3 regions of the Dorea longicatena genome follow, and region 1 is predicted to be linked to each of the others. Evidence: a T-box and tRNA genes for the amino acid it is inferred to sense, from the RefSeq annotation. Region 1 holds a T-box; the other regions hold tRNA genes.

Region 1 (5,867 bases):
TTTATTCATTTGGCCTGGTTGCCGTGGGTGAAAAATCTGTAATACCGGATGGGGTGCAGATTGGAAAGAACACTGCTATCAGTGGAGTAACATCCAAAGAAGATTACCCGAATGGAGTACTGGAAAGTGGAGAAACATTGATAAAGGCAGGTGAACGAGCATGAGAGCAGTAGGAATTATTTTAGCAGGTGGTAACAGCAATAAGATGCGTGAACTGACACATAAAAGAGCAGTGGCAGCAATGCCGATCGCCGGAAGTTACAGAGCGATTGACTTTGCACTCAGTAATATGTCAAACTCTCATATTCAGAAGGTGGCAGTTCTGACACAGTACAATGCCCGTTCGTTGAATGAACATCTGAATTCTTCAAAATGGTGGGATTTCGGAAGAAAGCAGGGGGGATTATATGTATTTACCCCGACGATCACCGCGGAGAACGGATACTGGTACCGCGGAACAGCAGACGCAATTTATCAGAATCTGGATTTCTTAAAGAGATGTCACGAACCTTATGTAATCATTACATCCGGTGATGCTGTATATAAGATGGATTATAACAAAGTACTGGAATATCACATTGCAAAGAAAGCGGATATTACAGTGGTATGCAAAGAACTTGGTCCGAACGAAGATGCAAGCCGTTTCGGAACGATCAAGATGAATGATTCGATGCGTATTGAAGAGTTCGAGGAAAAGCCGATGGTGGCACAGTCGCAGATTGTATCAACAGGTATCTATGTAATCAGAAGACGCCAGCTGATCGATCTGATCGAACATTGCGCAGAAGATGACAGACATGATTTTGTGACCGATATTCTTATCAGATATAAGAATCTGAAGAAAATCTACGGTTATAAAATAAAAGATTACTGGAGCAACATTTCAACAGTGGATGCATATTATCAGACGAATATGGATTTCCTGAAACCGGAAGTACGTGAGTATTTCTTCCGGACACAGCCGGGTATTTATTCCAAGGTCAGCGACTTGCCGCCGGCAAAATACAACCCGGGATCTATGGTTAAGAACAGCCTTGTGGCGAGTGGAAGTATCATTAATGGTACAGTCGAGAATTCGATTCTTTTCAAGAAGACATTCGTGGGGAACAACTGTGTCATTAAGAATTCCATTATTCTTAATGATGTCTATCTCGGAGACAATGCATATATTGAGAACTGTATTGTAGAAAGCAGGGATACGATCCGGGCAAACACACGCTATGTTGGTGAAAATGGTGTGAAGGTAGTCGTAGAAAAAAATGAGAGGTATGCACTTTAAGAAAAAGCAGTGCAAAGGCTAGAAGAAAGGGGCTAGAACAACATGCAGATTACAGATGTACGAGTACGTAAAGTAGCAAAGGAGGGCAAGCTGAAAGCTGTCGTTTCCATTACCATGGATGAGGAATTTGTGGTACACGATATTAAGGTGATTGAAGGAGAAAAAGGACTCTTTATCGCAATGCCAAGCAAGAAAGCATTGGATGGAGAGTATAGAGATATTGCGCATCCAATCAACTCAGGAACAAGAGAGCGCATTCAGAATATTATCCTTGAGAAATATGAAGAAGCTCTGACTGAGGATGTAGCAGAAGCATAGAGGGCATATGTATCGGCGAAAAAGAGGAGTGGGAATTTCCCGCTCCTCTTTTTAGGATAACTGAATTATGCCGGATCGGCCTCTAATTGAAAATGCATCGCCTTGTGTGTGACCGGATGTTTGAAATCGAGCTTATAAGCACACAATCGGATTGTCTGCCATCCTTTATTGCCGGTAAGCTCCGGGTTATATTTTGTATCTCCGACGATCGGGCATCCAATGGAGGCAAGCTGCACACGGATCTGGTGATGACGTCCGGTGTCCAGATGAATCTCAAGTTCGGTCTCGTGACATTCCTGACTTTGCGAAGACAGAGAGACATCAACAGAGGAAGAGCTGCCGGAAACAGTTGAAAACAACCGGCCATGGTCAGGAACCGTATCATAATGCAGCCGTGCAATCTTCGCTCCGTTTTCCTTTGCAGAACAGATTCGGGAAGTGTTCGTCCGGGCATCTTTGACCATATAATCCTCGAGTGTTCCTTCTTCCTCGGAAGGCGCATTGGTGACAAGCGCGCGGTAATATTTCCCGAATCCCTGATTCTGTAACTGCTTATTCAGATCTTTTGCAGCAGCCGGAGTCTTGGCAAAGACAAGGATTCCGGCAACGGGCTGGTCGAGTCTGTGGATGACGGCAAGGTAAGGCTCAGCAGAGCCAGGGGTTCTGGAACCAATGGATTTTGGTGCACCGGATTTTCCGGAAGTGCCGGAAGCTTTCGCCAGATGATTCTTGATCAGGCTGACCATGTCCGGGTAACGGATGCTTTTGCTCTGGGTTGCTATGCCATGTGGTTTGACACAGACGAGGATGTGTGGGTCTTCATATAATATATTTAAAGTAGCCATATACTTCTCCTTTGTTAAGACAAATGATATACTTATTAAATCATGGAGGGGAAAAAACTGCAAGCAGACATTGGCGGAAGCAGAGATAGAGATAATATCTTGACAAAACATATTTCATGGATTAAAATAATTGACAATTCAAAAAAAATTTTATGGCGATGAAGGGAATTAGTACATGAGAATCCAGCCGCAGAGAGGATATCATATGGTGTGAGATATCTGCTGTTCATCACATGGAACCGGTCCTGGAGCCACTGCATGAAAGTGCAGCGTGTCAGCCGGCGTTAACGGCCAATGAAGAGAGCTGCGAAAGGGTCGCAGTTAACTAGGGTGGTACCGCCGAGCTTTTCGGTCCCTTTTTCGGGGAGTCGAAAGGCCCGGCGTTTTTTGTGTCAGGTTGTGGAACTCCCGGCAAAAAAATAACGTGGAATAAGGATTTCACCAAAATTGAAAAGGAGAAGAGAAACATGGCAAAGGAAAAATTAGTCAAAAACATTACATCCCGTGACGAAGATTTCGCACAGTGGTACACAGACGTTGTACGTGAAGCAAATCTTTGTGATTATTCAAGCGTAAAAGGATGCATGAACTACTTACCGAACGGTTATGCGATCTGGGAACTGATCCAGGCAGATCTGGACAGACGTTTCAAAGAAACAGGAGTTGAGAATGTATACCTGCCAGTACTGATTCCGGAGTCACTTCTGGAAAAAGAAGCTGATCACGTAGAAGGATTCGCACCGGAAGTTGCATGGGTAACACACGGTGGAATGGAAAGACTGCAGGAAAGATTATGTGTACGCCCTACATCAGAGACACTGTTCTGTGACCTCTGGGCTAAAACAGTAAAATCATACAGAGATCTTCCAAAGGTATGGAACCAGTGGAACTCCGTTCTCCGTTGGGAGAAGACAACAAGACCATTCCTTCGTTCAAGAGAATTCTTATGGCAGGAAGGTCACACACTTCATGCAACATATGAAGAAGCAGAAGAAAGAACAATCCAGATGTGGGAAGTTTATAAGGATTGCTATAAAGAGACAATGGCTATCCCATTCGTAGCAGGAAGAAAGGCAGAACACGAGAAATTCGCCGGAGCAGAAGACACATACACGATCGAAGCACTGATGCATGACGGAAAAGCACTTCAGTCTGCGACAAGCCATTTCTTCGGAAACGGATTCCCGGATGCATTCGGAATCAAATATGTAGATAAGAACAACGAACTGCACAGTGCGTATGAGACATCATGGGGATGGTCAACAAGAAGTATCGGAGCCCTGATCATGGTTCACGGTGACGATGACGGACTGGTACTGCCACCACACGTAGCACCGGTTGAATGTAGAATCATCCCAATCGCTCAGCACAAAGAAGGTGTACTTGACAGATCTTATGCACTGCTTGACGAACTGAAAAAAGCAGGATACAGAGTGAAGATCGATGACTCTGATAAGAGTACAGGATGGAAATTCTCTGAGCAGGAGATCCTTGGTATTCCAACACGTATCGAGATCGGACCAAAGGATATCGAGAAGAACCAGGTTGTTGTTGTACGTCGTGATAACCGTGAAAAGATCGTTGTATCTCTCGATGAGATCGCAGTAAAACTGCGCGAGATCTTAGAGCAGGAGCAGCAGGATATGTACAACAGAGCAGAAGAATTCCTGAACAGCCACATTGATACAGCTACTACAATGGATGAAATGGTTGAGAAGTTCAAAGCCAACCGTGGATTTGTAAAAGCATGCTGGTGTGGAGATCCGGAATGTGAGGGCGAAGTAAAATATCAGACAGGCGGAGCTGCAACAAGATGTCTGATCGAAGATGAAGAGTTTATTTCCGATAAATGTATCTATTGCGGAAAACCTGCGAAACACATGGCTTACTGGGGAAAATCATACTAAGAATAAAGAGATTATAAGTACTGGACGGTGGATTTTAGGAATCTACCGTCCATTTTTTATCAACAGCCACCGGCAAAAATATGGTATGATATAGAATGTTGATAACGTGGATAAACGGAGGAAATATTTGTGAATAACTATAATATAAAATTACCGGATGATGTACAGTTTATCATTCATACCTTACAGTTGCATGGATTTGAAGCATACGCAGTCGGGGGATGTGTCAGAGATTCCATCCTTGGCAGAGAACCGGGCGACTGGGATATTACAACATCAGCAATGCCGGAAGAGACAAAGGCATTATTTGACAAAACATTTGATACGGGAATTGAGCATGGAACGATAACCGTACTTTTGAATCATGAGGGATACGAAGTTACGACGTACAGAATCGATGGAAAATACGAAGACAGCAGACATCCGAAAGAAGTCACATTTACAAGAAATCTGAAAGAAGACCTGCTCAGACGAGACTTTACGATCAATGCTATGGCATACAATGACAAGGATGGGATCGTAGATATCTTTGGAGGAATGCAGGATCTGGAAAAGCATATGATCCGCTGTGTGGGAAATGCCAGGGAACGTTTCTCGGAAGATGCGCTCCGGATTTTAAGAGGCGTCAGATTTGCGGCACAGCTTGGATTTGAGATTGATGAGGAGACGAAAGAAGGAATGAAGCTTCTTGCGCCGACACTGGAAAATATCAGTGCGGAGAGGATACAGGTAGAACTGGTGAAGATGCTGACATCTGACCGGCCGGAGCTTATAAGAACTGCTTATGAACTTGGGATTACGAAGGTATTTTTGCCGGAATTTGACCGTATGATGGAGACAAAGCAGGAAACACTGCATCATATGTACACAGTCGGGGAACATACCATTCATGCGATGATGAATGTCCGCAATGATAAGATCTTAAGATTAACAATGTTACTGCATGATACAGGTAAACCGGAATACAAGACGATGGATGAAGACGGTGTGGCGCATTTTAAAATGCATGCATTAGGAAGCGAGCGGATTGCCAAAGAAGTGCTTCGGAGATTAAAGTTCGATAATGATACGCTGCATAAGGTTACAAGACTTGTGCTGAATCATGATTACCGCATGCCGGCCGTGCCGAAAAATGTCAGAAGGGCAATGAATAAGATCGGCGAAGACATTTTCCCATACTATATGGAAGTAAGGAGAGCAGATGTTCTGGCACAAAGTGAGTACCAGAGAGCAGAAAAATTAAAAAACCTCGATGAAGTAGAACAGACATATGCAGAGATTATAGAAAAAGGCCAGTGTGTTTCATTAAAAGAATTAGCTGTGACAGGTAGAGATCTGATCCGGGCGGGAATGAAGCCGGGAAAAGAGATAGGGGAAAAGTTAAACGAATTATTGAACCTTGTGATCGAGAATCCGGAAATGAACACCAAAGAGATCCTGCTGAAATATAGTTTCCCGGATAAAGAAGTATAACAGCAGTGAATATTTTTTATATTTCCCACATACATTTAAAAAGAA
Region 2 (5,867 bases), 720 kb from region 1:
CAATGCAAAAGTCATCAAAGAAGGCTTAAAAGATGCCGGATACAATGTATCAGGCGGTGTCAATGCACCATACATCTGGCTTGAGACACCTAAGGGAATGACCTCATGGGATTTCTTCGACTACCTGCTTGATAAGGCGAATGTAGTAGGTACTCCTGGATCAGGATTTGGACCAAGCGGAGAAGGATACTTCCGTCTGACTGCATTCGGAACATATGAGAATACGGTTGCAGCGATTGAAAGAATTAAGAAGATGTAATAATCCGGAAGCATTTACGGTGTAAATCTTGAAAGTTATAGCATAAGAAAAAATATGAAATAAAAAAACGGTCGGTATTCGTATGCTGAAAAAATAAAAGCATGCGAATACTGACCGTTTTTTTATTGCTATGTGTCCGGCACATGCGGTTACAATTCATACAGAAAGATTTGAAATCAGTCTTTCGGATATACTCGTAATTGAAGTTCTGTAATATGTTCGCTGATATCTGCCGATTGATGGTTGTCTACCCAGATCAGCTCCAGAAGAGGTCCATCCGGAACCAGACCGTGACGGGCTGCATAAGTTAAAAGTTCTGGAATATAAGTAACATTCTGACGGTAATCCCCTGCGTAGGTGAATGTAAGATAAGTGCCGCCACTGAGACAATACTCTCCGTAATTATCGATGATAAATACACCGGAATAATTTTCATACTGCCCGTTATTGATTTCCTTAAGCGGAAGGAATGAGCCAATGTTATGGTTGCTGATAATATAAAGATTCTCCGTATTTTTATTCAACAACTGTTTTACCAGAAGATCCATCTCCTCATCTGTATGGTAAGGTGTATTCAATGTATGGCAATAGCGGTCAGGGAACGTCTGCAGCCGGATTTTAAGTAATGTCTGGTCTTCGGCACCGGATAATGTCTGCAGACGTTCTTCAACGTTTTTCTGCAGGCGATTTAATTCCTGAATCTGCTGATGAATGGCATCGAGCTCTTCCGTGAGTAGTTTACGTGTATTTTCTACGCTTCGGTTGTCCATATATTCCCGGATCTTTTCCATAGGGAATCCCAGACGACGCAGATCGCGGATGATGTTCAGTCGCCACAGGTCATCAAGAGTATATAGCCGATAATTATTTTTCCCGCGTTTTGGTGCCAGAAGGCCCAGCTTTTCATAATAGCGGAGAGAATCTGGTCCGATATTGTATAGTTTGGATATTTCATTAATTTTGTAAAACTGCTTCATATGTTTTGTGCGATGGAACTAAGAAAGAGAGGCGCCTGATTTTTCGGCTTCTACAATATAATTACTGTTTGGAAGAGATAGTGCACCTGCTTCGAATGCGGCACGAAGCTGTGCAGTTGTACCATTTGGATGTGGACTTCCGTTTAAAATTAAAATATTCATAAGAAAACCTCCTGTGTATATGAAAATATGATACTTGACCTTAGTATTATACCAAGGTTTAAACTATAAATGAAAGAAAAGAACAAAAAGAAATGAGGTTTTATGAATGAGACTTGAGGGAAAGTCTTTAAAAAGTGATTTTTTACGTTTTATTATCCCATCGATCATTGCCCAGTGGGTATTCTCGCTTTATACCATGGTAGACGGAATATTTGTGGCAAGAGGAGTGTCAGAAGTGGCATTAACTGCCGTCAATATCTCAATGCCATTTACAACGGGGCTGTTTTCCATCTCTATCCTGTTTGCGGTGGGAAATTCGACAATCGTGGCGATTCTTTTGGGACAGGGAGAAAAAGAACGTGCAAATGAAGTGTTTACCCAGAATGTTGTGCTGCTTTGCACATTATCGGTTCTGATCACAATTCTTGTAATAGTGTTTCTAGAGCCGTTTGCCAGATTTCTGGGAGCAACTGATAATATTCTCTCTTATGCGAAAACATATATTGGAACAATTGCACCATTTTCCATGGTATATATTCTCTCTTATTCATTTGAGACGTTGATCAAGACGGATGGCTATCCAAAACTTGCAACAATCTATGTAACGTCCGGGAGCGTACTGAACTGTATCCTGGATTATATTTTGGTCATGGTGTTACATAAAGGTGTCTGGGGGGCAGCGTTTGCTACGGGAATCTCGCAGACAGCAGTGATCCTCTTGTATCTGTGGCATTTCCTCGGACCGAAAGGAACGATAAGATTTTCGAAGTTCCATTTGATGCCGTCAGAAATCTGGCGTCAGATTCGCAATGGTATGTCGTCCGGCGTGACGGAATTCTCAAGTGGAATCATTATCTTCTTCTTTAATCAGGCAATCCTGAAGTACATCGGAGAATACGCACTGGTAAGTTATACGATCATCTCGTATGTGAATACGATCGTTGTCATGTCCATGGCAGGCATTGCACAGGGATCACAGCCATTGATCAGCTATTATTATGGGAAAAATGAACCGGGTAAATATAAAAAGCTTTTGAAATATGGAATCACGGCGGCTCTTGTGGGTTCCGTAGGAGCAGTTGTCGTATGTTATATGGGAGCAGGCGGCATTGTAAGACTGTTTTTGAAAGAAAGTGAAGCATCGTTGATTAAGTATTCCGTAAGGGTGTTCCGTATCTTTATCCTGTCTTTCCTGATTGCGGGACTCAATGTGGTTCTTGGCGGATATTTTACTTCTGTAGAAAGGGCCGGATTTGCAACGATGATCTCGCTTACAAGGAGTCTGGTTGCACTGGTGATCAGTCTGGTGTTCCTTACGGCAGTATTTGGAGGAGAAGCGATCTGGTGGGCACCGGTGATTGCGGAGAGCTGCTGTGTGGTGCTGGCACTGGGGCTTTATCGGTGGTACAGGAAAAGAGAAAAATGATAAAATATTTCAATTGGAAATATTTACATATATAGCATAGAGGAATATAGATGAAATCTAGCAGATGATGTTACTGCAATCACAATTATTATGCTGGAGCGGTGTGCAGGTAGAAGAAATTGCTGTGAATAAAGGCCTGGTTGTCGAAGAACCGGGAAGACGCTTTGAAAAGGGATACAAAGAACATCTCTGGGAAAGTTATAACAAATACAGCCATGAAGATACAGAGATTCTGATTGAAGTACAGCCAAAGTATGTGGAAGTCCGGGATACCAGTGATGACGGATATGCGTTCCAGTTATTCATAGACTTTGAAAATAAAACGGTAGAACCAAAAATTTATGACAAAAAATAACTTTTTTTAAAAATCCTATTGACTTTTCTCTGTATCCGAGTATAATTAATATTCGCTGGACAACTTAAGAACAGCAGAGAAAAGTCACATTGATGCGGATTGGTGTAATGGCAGCACAGCAGACTCTGACTCTGTTAGTAGAGGTTCGAGTCCTCTATCCGTAGTTACAATGCCGGATACTTCATTAAGAAGTATCCGGTTTTTCATATTGTCGGAAATGTATGAAAAAAATCAAAAATACCTATTGACTTTTTTCTAAAAATCAGTATAATAATATTTGTTCGCTGAACAATGCAGAACATAACACTGATGCGGATTGGTGTAATGGCAGCACAGCAGACTCTGACTCTGTTAGTAGAGGTTCGAGTCCTCTATCCGTAGTTCCTTGGCAGGGGCGCCGGATGCTTTTGAAAGTGTCCGGTTACTTTTTAAAATTGCATATATCGGAGTGTGGCTCAGCTTGGTAGAGCGCTACGTTCGGGACGTAGAGGTCGCGTGTTCGAATCACGTCACTCCGATTGAATGATACAGTATCTGATATAGGTACTGTATTTTTTTATGTCAAAGAGTGTAATTCTTGGTATTTGTAAAAACGTCAGCGATATATGGTTTATAGATGCTTTAATTGCTATAGCTTAAAGCTATAGCAACACACAAGTTATATGTATTATCCAAATCATCCAAATCATGCTACTCTATATCCAGACAAAAACAACAGGAAGAAAAGCACAGGAGGATATAGAAAATGAGCAAATACCAGACACCATACAGATATGATTTTGTGGGAAGCTTTTTAAGACCACAGGAAGTAAAACAGGCAAAAGCAGATTACAGCGAAGGAAAGATCACAAAAGAAGAATGTGATGCAATCGTTGATAAGGCAGTCACAGAAGTAGTTGCAAAGCAGAAAGAATTGGGATTCCACATCATTACAGACGGAGAATTCAGAAGAACTTACTGGCATCTGGACTTTATGTGGGGATTCGAAGGCGTTGGTCATGAGCAGACAGGAGCCGGCGTACAGTTCAATGCAGAGATGGCAGCAGTAGAAGATACTTACCTGACAGGAAAAGTAAAGGCAAAAGCACATCCATTTGTAGAAGGATTCAAATTCTTAAAACAGTTCGAAGATGAGAACACCGTTGCAAAATATACAATCCCGGCACCGGCACAGATGTTCCAGCAGATGATCGTTCCGGCAAACTTTGAGAATACAAGAAAATATTATGCAACAAACGAAGAATTGATTCAGGACATCGGAAAAGCATATCAGGAAGTTATCAGACAGTTCTATGAAGCGGGGTGCAGTAACCTTCAGTTAGATGACTGTACATGGGGCGCAATCGTAGGAGATGCCGCAAAGCAGAGATATGAGAGACTGGGGCTGGATCTGAACAAAGTAAAAGCACAGTTACTGGAAGTGAATAACCTTGCATTAGAAGGAAAACCGGAAGATATGGTGATTACTTCACATATCTGCAGAGGTAACTATCACTCTACATTCTTCACAAGCGGCCCATATGATTCCGTAGCAGACTATGTATTTGCAAAGGAAAATGTAGACGCTTTATTCCTGGAGTATGATGATGCAAGATCGGGCGGATTTGCGCCGCTGGCAAAGGTTTCAGAAGATAAGAAAGTCGTTCTGGGACTGATCACAACTAAGTCACCGGAACTTGAAGACAAAGAAACAGTGATCAAACGAATCTATGAAGCAGCAAAATATATTCCACTTGAGAGATTGTGTTTAAGCCCGCAGTGCGGATTTGCATCCTGTGAAATTGGTAACAAACTGACAGAAGAAGAGCAGTGGGCAAAATTAAAACTGGTGAAAGAAATCGCAGAAGAGGTATGGAAGGACGCATAAGACCATACATACCGAAGTATCAAACAGCAGATTTACAATACGCTGCTCGAAGAAAAAAGGAATCCCAAAGATCACATTGATCCGGGATTCCTCTTTTTCTGTTCTCGTTATTCATTTAATCTACATGATACACATAATTCTCTTTACGAGGCTTCGCTTTCGGCACATCTCCGGCCGGATATCCGAGCACGCAGTGTCCGATGCCTTCATAATCACCTTCCACGCCCCATTTTTTCAAAAGAGCCTTACCTTCTTCCGATGCAAAGACTTCTTTCGCCCGGTGGATCCAGCAGCTTCCGATTCCAAGAGAAGCGGCAGCATTCATCAGATTGCCCATGACAAGGCTTCCGTCATAGATATGTGTCGGTCTGTTCTTATCAGCTAATACAACCAGGACAACCGGTGCTCCGTAGAACGGATCTGTATCAGTTCCCATGACATCCGCATTCATTTTGGAAAGCTGATCGCGGGTGGCTTTGTCTGTAACGGCAACAATAACCGGTGACTGCATTCCCATGCCGGTTGCGGCATAAGTGCCTGCTTCAAGAATCAGATCCAGATCTTCTTTCGGGATCATGTCCGGTTTGTAACCGCGTACACTGCGGCGTTCGATCATGTTTTTAATACTTTCGTTCATAAATCAAGACTCCTTTAGAATACAGTGAAAAAATAAAATCTCATAATATAAAAAGAAAATAAAACGAAACGGATGATTTACACTTCTTTGTTCTCGTATACATGTCTCTTGATCGCTTCGAAACTTTCTTTACTGATCACATGCTCCATCTTACATGCATCGGCAGCAGCGACATCCGCAGGTA
Region 3 (5,867 bases), 840 kb from region 1:
AGATATTTACACATGAAATACGTACTCATCCAGACGCTCGAATGCTTCTTTTACTCTGCCAAGCGGTAATGCAAGATTCATACGGATTCCATATTTCTGGTGGAACGGTCTTCCGTCCTGCCATGCAACGCCTATGTCCCATCCTGCTTTTAACAGCTCATCCAGTGACTTATAATTTTCCTCGCACCAGTCTTCGCAGTCCAGGAACAACATATAAGTTCCCTGCGGCTTACTTACTTCAATTCCTCTGTAGTAGTCACGGATATGATTCACTGCATAATCAACATTTTCAGATAATACCTGGCAAAGCTCATTGACCCAGGTATATCCTTCTGCCTCGTAAGCCCCGATCAGCGCATGCATAGATAATACATTCATTGTATTATAATGTGATTTTCTTGATTTTGCCTCCACCCGGTCACGCAGCATTTTGTTGAAGATTATATGATAACTTCCTACCAGACCTGCCAGGTTAAATGTCTTACTCGGTGCATACAATGCAATCGTACGGTTTCTTGCATCCGGACTGATCGACTGTGTCGGAATGTGCTGGCTGCCTTTTAAGATCAGATCTGACCAGATCTCATCTGCGATCACTACACATTCATTGTTCTTATATACTTCCATCGCCTCTTCAATCTCTCGGCGCTCCCATACACGTCCGGTCGGATTATGCGGACTACAGAAGATTGCTACATGAATGTTATTTGCCTTTAACTTGGCATCCATGTCTTCATAATCCATCCGCCAGATTCCTTTTTCGTCTTTTTTGAGCGGACTGTGTACAATCTTGTATCCATTCTCTGTGATGCATTTGGTGAATCCGATGTAAGTCGGGCTGTGAAGAAGTACGGCATCTCCCGGTGCGGCAAAAGCTGTCAGAGCAGAGATTACTCCGCCTAATACTCCGTTCTCATATCCGATATATTCCGGCATCAGTCCTTCTACATTATTGCGGATCTTATGCCAGCGTATGATCGAATCATAATACTCTTCCACCGGATTGAAATATCCATATGCCGGATGTGCTGCCCTGTCCATGATCGCTTTTGGAATCGTTGGGACAGTTTCAAAGTTCATGTCTGCCACCCACATCGGGATCACATCAAATCCGTCTTTTGGCGGTTCCGGTGCAAATCCCGGATTCTTTCCAAGTCCGTCTACTGCAATCGCATCTTTTCCATGCCTGTCTATAATCTTTGTAAAATCATATCTCATATCTTTCTCTCCTGTTTCCCGAAAACGATCTTCCACCGGCGCCTGCCGTCTGATCGCTATTTTTTTGAAAATACCCACATCGCTTTTATCTGGTCTTTGATATTGGCAAATACCCATGTTGCTTTCGAATTCTTTATGCTGAACGGATCATTCACTTTCACATTGCCATTCTCATAACCTGTCAGTACGATAAAATGTCCAATCTTGGTAAAATCTCCCGGACCGACACTGCATATGATCGGATGTCCCTGCGAAAGTTCTAAAGCTACCTGCTCTTCTGACAAAAGACCTGCAGTACTGTTAAGATTCCAGTTTGCTCCGGCTTCATCCATGAATCTCCAGTAGGTGTTATTCTCTTCGTCCACATAACCATGTTCCGTTCCGTAAGCAGCTACCTTTGCCGGAGTGATCGACGCATCCTGATTCAGTCCGGCTGCTACCATCGCCATACAGGTCGGTCCGCATCCACTTGCCGCTACTATACTGGTTCCGTATGGAGCATATCCCCATCGTTCATCCCACTGTAAAAGTTCCGGTATCCCTCCCTGCGAAAGATCTTTTCCTATCGTATCTGCATACGGCTTATCTTTTTTCTTTTCATAATCGGCCACAAAATCTACTGTTTCCACATTTTTATCCAACAGTTCGATCACATTTTTCGGATATCCGTGTTCCGTTGCCTGCTTTCGTATACGTTCCAATTTCTGTTCGGCAGTTTCCGGCTTTGACTTTACTTTTGCCGCCTCTTTTTTATCCTGCTTTTCTTTTCTAAGCTCTTCTGCTTTCTGTTTTTCTTCTACACGTTCACGGTGCAGACAATAGCCAGCAAAAGCAGCAGTTATTACTGCTGCTATCACACCGACTACTGTTATACGCCTTAATATCTGATTTCTTCTTGCACCTTTTGAAAGAGAAGTTCTTGGTCGTTGTTCTACGTTATTAGTCTCCTTCATCTGTCAATTCAGTCCTCTTAATAATAATCTATTTTCTCGACATCGTTCTTAATTATACAACAGCATTCCAGCGGATACAACTTATCATTTCCTTAATATTGATTCTGACTTTTCGTATTTGTGTCGTTTTTTTATATAATTATGACTTTTTTCAATTTTTTTCATTTTTTACTTGCTTTTTACATTTTATCATGATATCATACTACTTGTCTTAAGGACACGTCAAATAACGGGGTGTGGCTCAGCTTGGCTAGAGCGCCTGGTTTGGGACCAGGAGGTCGCAGGTTCGAATCCTGTCACCCCGATTTATAATGTATTATGCGGGTGTAGTTCAATGGTAGAACACCAGCCTTCCAAGCTGGATACGTGGGTTCGATTCCCATCACCCGCTTTTTTCATGCTCTATTTTAGATTTATCTGGCGGCTTCTTTCGAACCGCATGGCGACAAACAACGAACCCTGTCATCTTCCGGGTGTCTTCACTAACTTTATGTGAAGACACCTGAAAGATGACAGGGTTCGTTATTTGTCCAGATTGTTCCTTGAGCCCTAATCTATTTTCTTTTTCAAAAATGCAAATACAGAACCGAGCAAAATATAGATATCTGCCAGATTGGCGGTTATATTGCCCAGTATTTTGTGACTGGATTTAATACCGATATAATCCACTACCTTTCCTCTGACAACACGGTCATAAGTATTGCTTAAAGCTCCTGCGCTTAAGAATGTCAGGGCTATCTTACTAAGCATATGCCCTTCCCTAAAAGCTTCTATAATTGTCAGAAGTCCGATCGCTGCTGTCGTCATCACCGACGCTTTCTTTACTTTTTCCGGTTCGGAATCCATAGAGTTAAATGCAAATCCTTTATTATATACTTTTCTGATCAGAATCCCTGTCCCACAGAGACTTTTTTCTTCCGTCTCGCTTACATTCTCTTCTATGTACTGTTTTACAGCCATATCAAGAGCGAACAGTGTTCCGACCGCACCGGGTATGCGTGTACGCATTTATACTTCTCCCTGGATCTTTACGATCTCTTCTTCCTGTTTTTCTATCTCTTCGTCACGTTTTTCTATCTCTTCGCAGAGCGTTACATAATCCATGTCTGACACTTCTCCACTCTGGAATTTTTCATATACCATACGTCCGATATCTGCAAGATCTCTTTCATTCGCTCTCTTTAACGAACGAACATTGCTTTTAATCTTCTGGATTTCCAGAGTATCTCCTGTCTTCTTTGTGATGTCACTAGCAACATCTGAAACCATTCTGCCGAATTCTTCAAAAAAATCTGCCATTAGTATCCTCTCCTTATCTCGTTCTTCTTTACAGCTGTCTTAAAATATCCAATGATCGGTACAAATTCATCGTCCCATATCCCCATTGTGTATTCGGATATTCTATTCCCGGAAGCTTTTGTGTTCCCATCACGATAATATTTCTGACCTGACTGGACGACACTCCTCTTGCCCCCGGCTGCTCACTGATCCATTCCATGATCAGGGCACATCCGCCTGCTGCAATCGCTGTTGCGGCGCTCGAACCGGTCCGATTCTTAAATTCCCCGCCAGGTACTGCTCCTGTGACCGCTTCTCCCGGCGCAGCATAATCCGGTTTTATTTTTTCATCTCTAGTATACCCCCTGCCCGAATTAATATCAACTCCATTCTCCCTGCTGTTATAAAAAGCCACAGTCATTGTATTTCTTCCTCCTGAAGGCTCTGTAAATGTAGTGTCGGGATTTGATTCCAGAAAATATACCTCTCCCTCCAGGAATTCTTCCATCGGAAGCCATATGTGAAAATCTCCGGTTGTCTGCATCGCCGGCTTTATATCTATTTTCCATATTCCGGGAACCGCATTCTGAAACCTTATAAATACCAGCTGTGCATCATTATTCCTCTGTAATAATCTGTATTCCACAGTAATCGTTGTCCGTTCAAATGTAAATAAAAAATCAAACAGATACCCCAGACGTATCGGAATCATCCCCGTACGCTCTCCAGACGGCGAAGTAACCGACACCATTACGATATTCGGAAGTGTACTCCATAATTCAACGGCAAAAGACTGTGTCCCTTCTCCTACCCGGATTTCTGCTGTCCTCGTATCCTGTGCATCCGTAAAACGGTTAAAATAGTGATGTCTTCTGGCCGCCTCATTGCCTGTTCCGACTACAACACACCTGTTTCTTACCGTCGCATAAATGTCCAATATATCTGCCAGAATAGAATCTCCGTTATGTCCTCCAAAGCTTGTTCCGAGGGCTACACAGATCACTAACGGCATTCCCTGTTTTCTTGCCAGGTCATTCAGATAGCGGAGTCCCAGCATAATATCATTTTCCTGATAACATACGGCATCCTGTGCTATCGCGAAAAATTCTTTCAGATAATTTTTTGCCGGCTTTAATTTGACCATTGCAATAGAAGCCTCCGGTGCGGCCCCGAGAAACTGTTTTCCAACTTCTGCTCCTCCTGCAGCCGCACTTGCAACAAATGTTCCATGTCCGTCTGTATCCACACTCGGTACTATCTGAAGCGGATCCTCCGATCTAAGTGCTGTATTGATCATTTCTTCCGTATATTCCGTTCCATAATAAAGCCCCTGTGGTGTTCTTCCCGTCTGAATCGTCTGATCCCAGATTCCCACAATCCGTGTCGTCCCGTCCAGATTGCGAAACACACGATTCTGATAATCTATCCCGGTATCTAAAAAGCCGATCATGATCCCATCCCCCATCAGCTGAAGTGTCGGATAGTTCTGCAATGTAATAATTCCTGCTGCATCTAACGGCTGCATATCCAGAAGTGTATAACATTTTGGGATCGTACTGTACCAATATTCTCTGAACGATAATGGAAGCAGAATCCTTCTGTCTACAGATACACTTTTATATCCAAAATCCATCTCCTGAATACACGCATTTTCCGGATTCACTTCCTTAAGTTCCTCATCTCTGTATAATGGAATAATAAAATCCCAGTAATCTTCGGAAATAATCTTTTCTTTACAGTTCTCTTCCAAATCAAAAAAAACCTTTCATATACATTTGTTTTATGTATATGAAAGGTTCCCTGTCATTCATTAATCTTTTATTATGAATTCGTATTCTGGTTCAGCATACGTTCAATAATGTCTACCGACTCTTCAATACCATAACTTGCACTGTTAAAACAGATATCATAGTTCATAGCATCTCCCCATTTCTGACCGGTATAATAATTGTAATATCTTGCATGTTGACGATCCAGCTTTTTAAGCAGACGTACCGCTTTCTTATGATCCAGATCATTGACCTCCATAATACGACGCACACGCTGTTCGAACGGTGCCGTAATAAAAATACTGATATGTGGAATATGGTTATTCGCAAGTATCACATCTGCACATCTACCCATTACAATAAAATCTTCTTCTTTTGCCATTTTGCAGATCAGGTCACTCTGATTGAAGAAGATCGCGTCTTCTCTTGTCAATCCATGATAGCGGTCAAAGTCTTTCAGACGCTCTTTGATCGTCCTTCCGGATCCCTGATATTTGTTCTCGATCAGATCCGTTCCCAGATCCGCCACATCTGTCACAGAATCCTTCTCCGCATCCAGTCTTCTTAATACTTCATTAAAGATTTCTGCATCATAGTAGTTGATTCTAAGTGCATCTGCCAGTGCAAATCCAATATCATTTCCGGCACT

Evidence for each region. The T-box of region 1 lies ahead of proS (proline--tRNA ligase). A T-box ahead of a tRNA ligase gene usually reads a tRNA of that ligase, here a tRNA-Pro.
Region 2: it encodes a tRNA-Pro, which carries the amino acid that the T-box ahead of proS (proline--tRNA ligase) is inferred to sense. The anticodon was not compared.
Region 3: it encodes a tRNA-Pro, which carries the amino acid that the T-box ahead of proS (proline--tRNA ligase) is inferred to sense. The anticodon was not compared.

What each region holds. Positions count from the first base shown of each region.
Region 1 is NZ_CP102280.1:76,679-82,545, forward strand. Features, by position in the region: gene NQ508_RS00370 (glucose-1-phosphate adenylyltransferase) at 1-164, shown strand, start outside; gene glgD (glucose-1-phosphate adenylyltransferase subunit GlgD) at 161-1,279, shown strand; gene spoVG (septation regulator SpoVG) at 1,322-1,597, shown strand; gene NQ508_RS00385 (RluA family pseudouridine synthase) at 1,663-2,442, opposite strand; T-box leader at 2,592-2,802, shown strand; gene proS (proline--tRNA ligase) at 2,910-4,349, shown strand; gene NQ508_RS00395 (CCA tRNA nucleotidyltransferase) at 4,479-5,822, shown strand.
Region 2 is NZ_CP102280.1:2,273,421-2,279,287, reverse strand. Features, by position in the region: gene NQ508_RS10870 (LL-diaminopimelate aminotransferase) at 1-259, shown strand, start outside; gene NQ508_RS10865 (MerR family transcriptional regulator) at 436-1,236, opposite strand; gene NQ508_RS10860 (hypothetical protein) at 1,255-1,398, opposite strand; gene NQ508_RS10855 (MATE family efflux transporter) at 1,505-2,824, shown strand; gene NQ508_RS10850 (hypothetical protein) at 2,889-3,179, shown strand; tRNA gene NQ508_RS10845 (tRNA-Gln) at 3,273-3,343, shown strand; tRNA gene NQ508_RS10840 (tRNA-Gln) at 3,490-3,560, shown strand; tRNA gene NQ508_RS10835 (tRNA-Pro) at 3,624-3,697, shown strand; gene NQ508_RS10830 (5-methyltetrahydropteroyltriglutamate--homocysteine S-methyltransferase) at 3,925-5,046, shown strand; gene NQ508_RS10825 (nitroreductase) at 5,162-5,683, opposite strand; gene NQ508_RS10820 (metal-dependent transcriptional regulator) at 5,761-5,867, opposite strand, start outside.
Region 3 is NZ_CP102280.1:2,156,341-2,162,207, forward strand. Features, by position in the region: gene NQ508_RS10290 (MalY/PatB family protein) at 7-1,218, opposite strand; gene NQ508_RS10295 (C39 family peptidase) at 1,275-2,171, opposite strand; tRNA gene NQ508_RS10300 (tRNA-Pro) at 2,402-2,476, shown strand; tRNA gene NQ508_RS10305 (tRNA-Gly) at 2,492-2,562, shown strand; gene NQ508_RS10310 (signal peptidase II) at 2,721-3,179, opposite strand; gene NQ508_RS10315 (hypothetical protein) at 3,180-3,470, opposite strand; gene NQ508_RS10320 (S8 family peptidase) at 3,499-5,082, opposite strand; gene NQ508_RS10325 (cytidylate kinase-like family protein) at 5,271-5,867, opposite strand, start outside.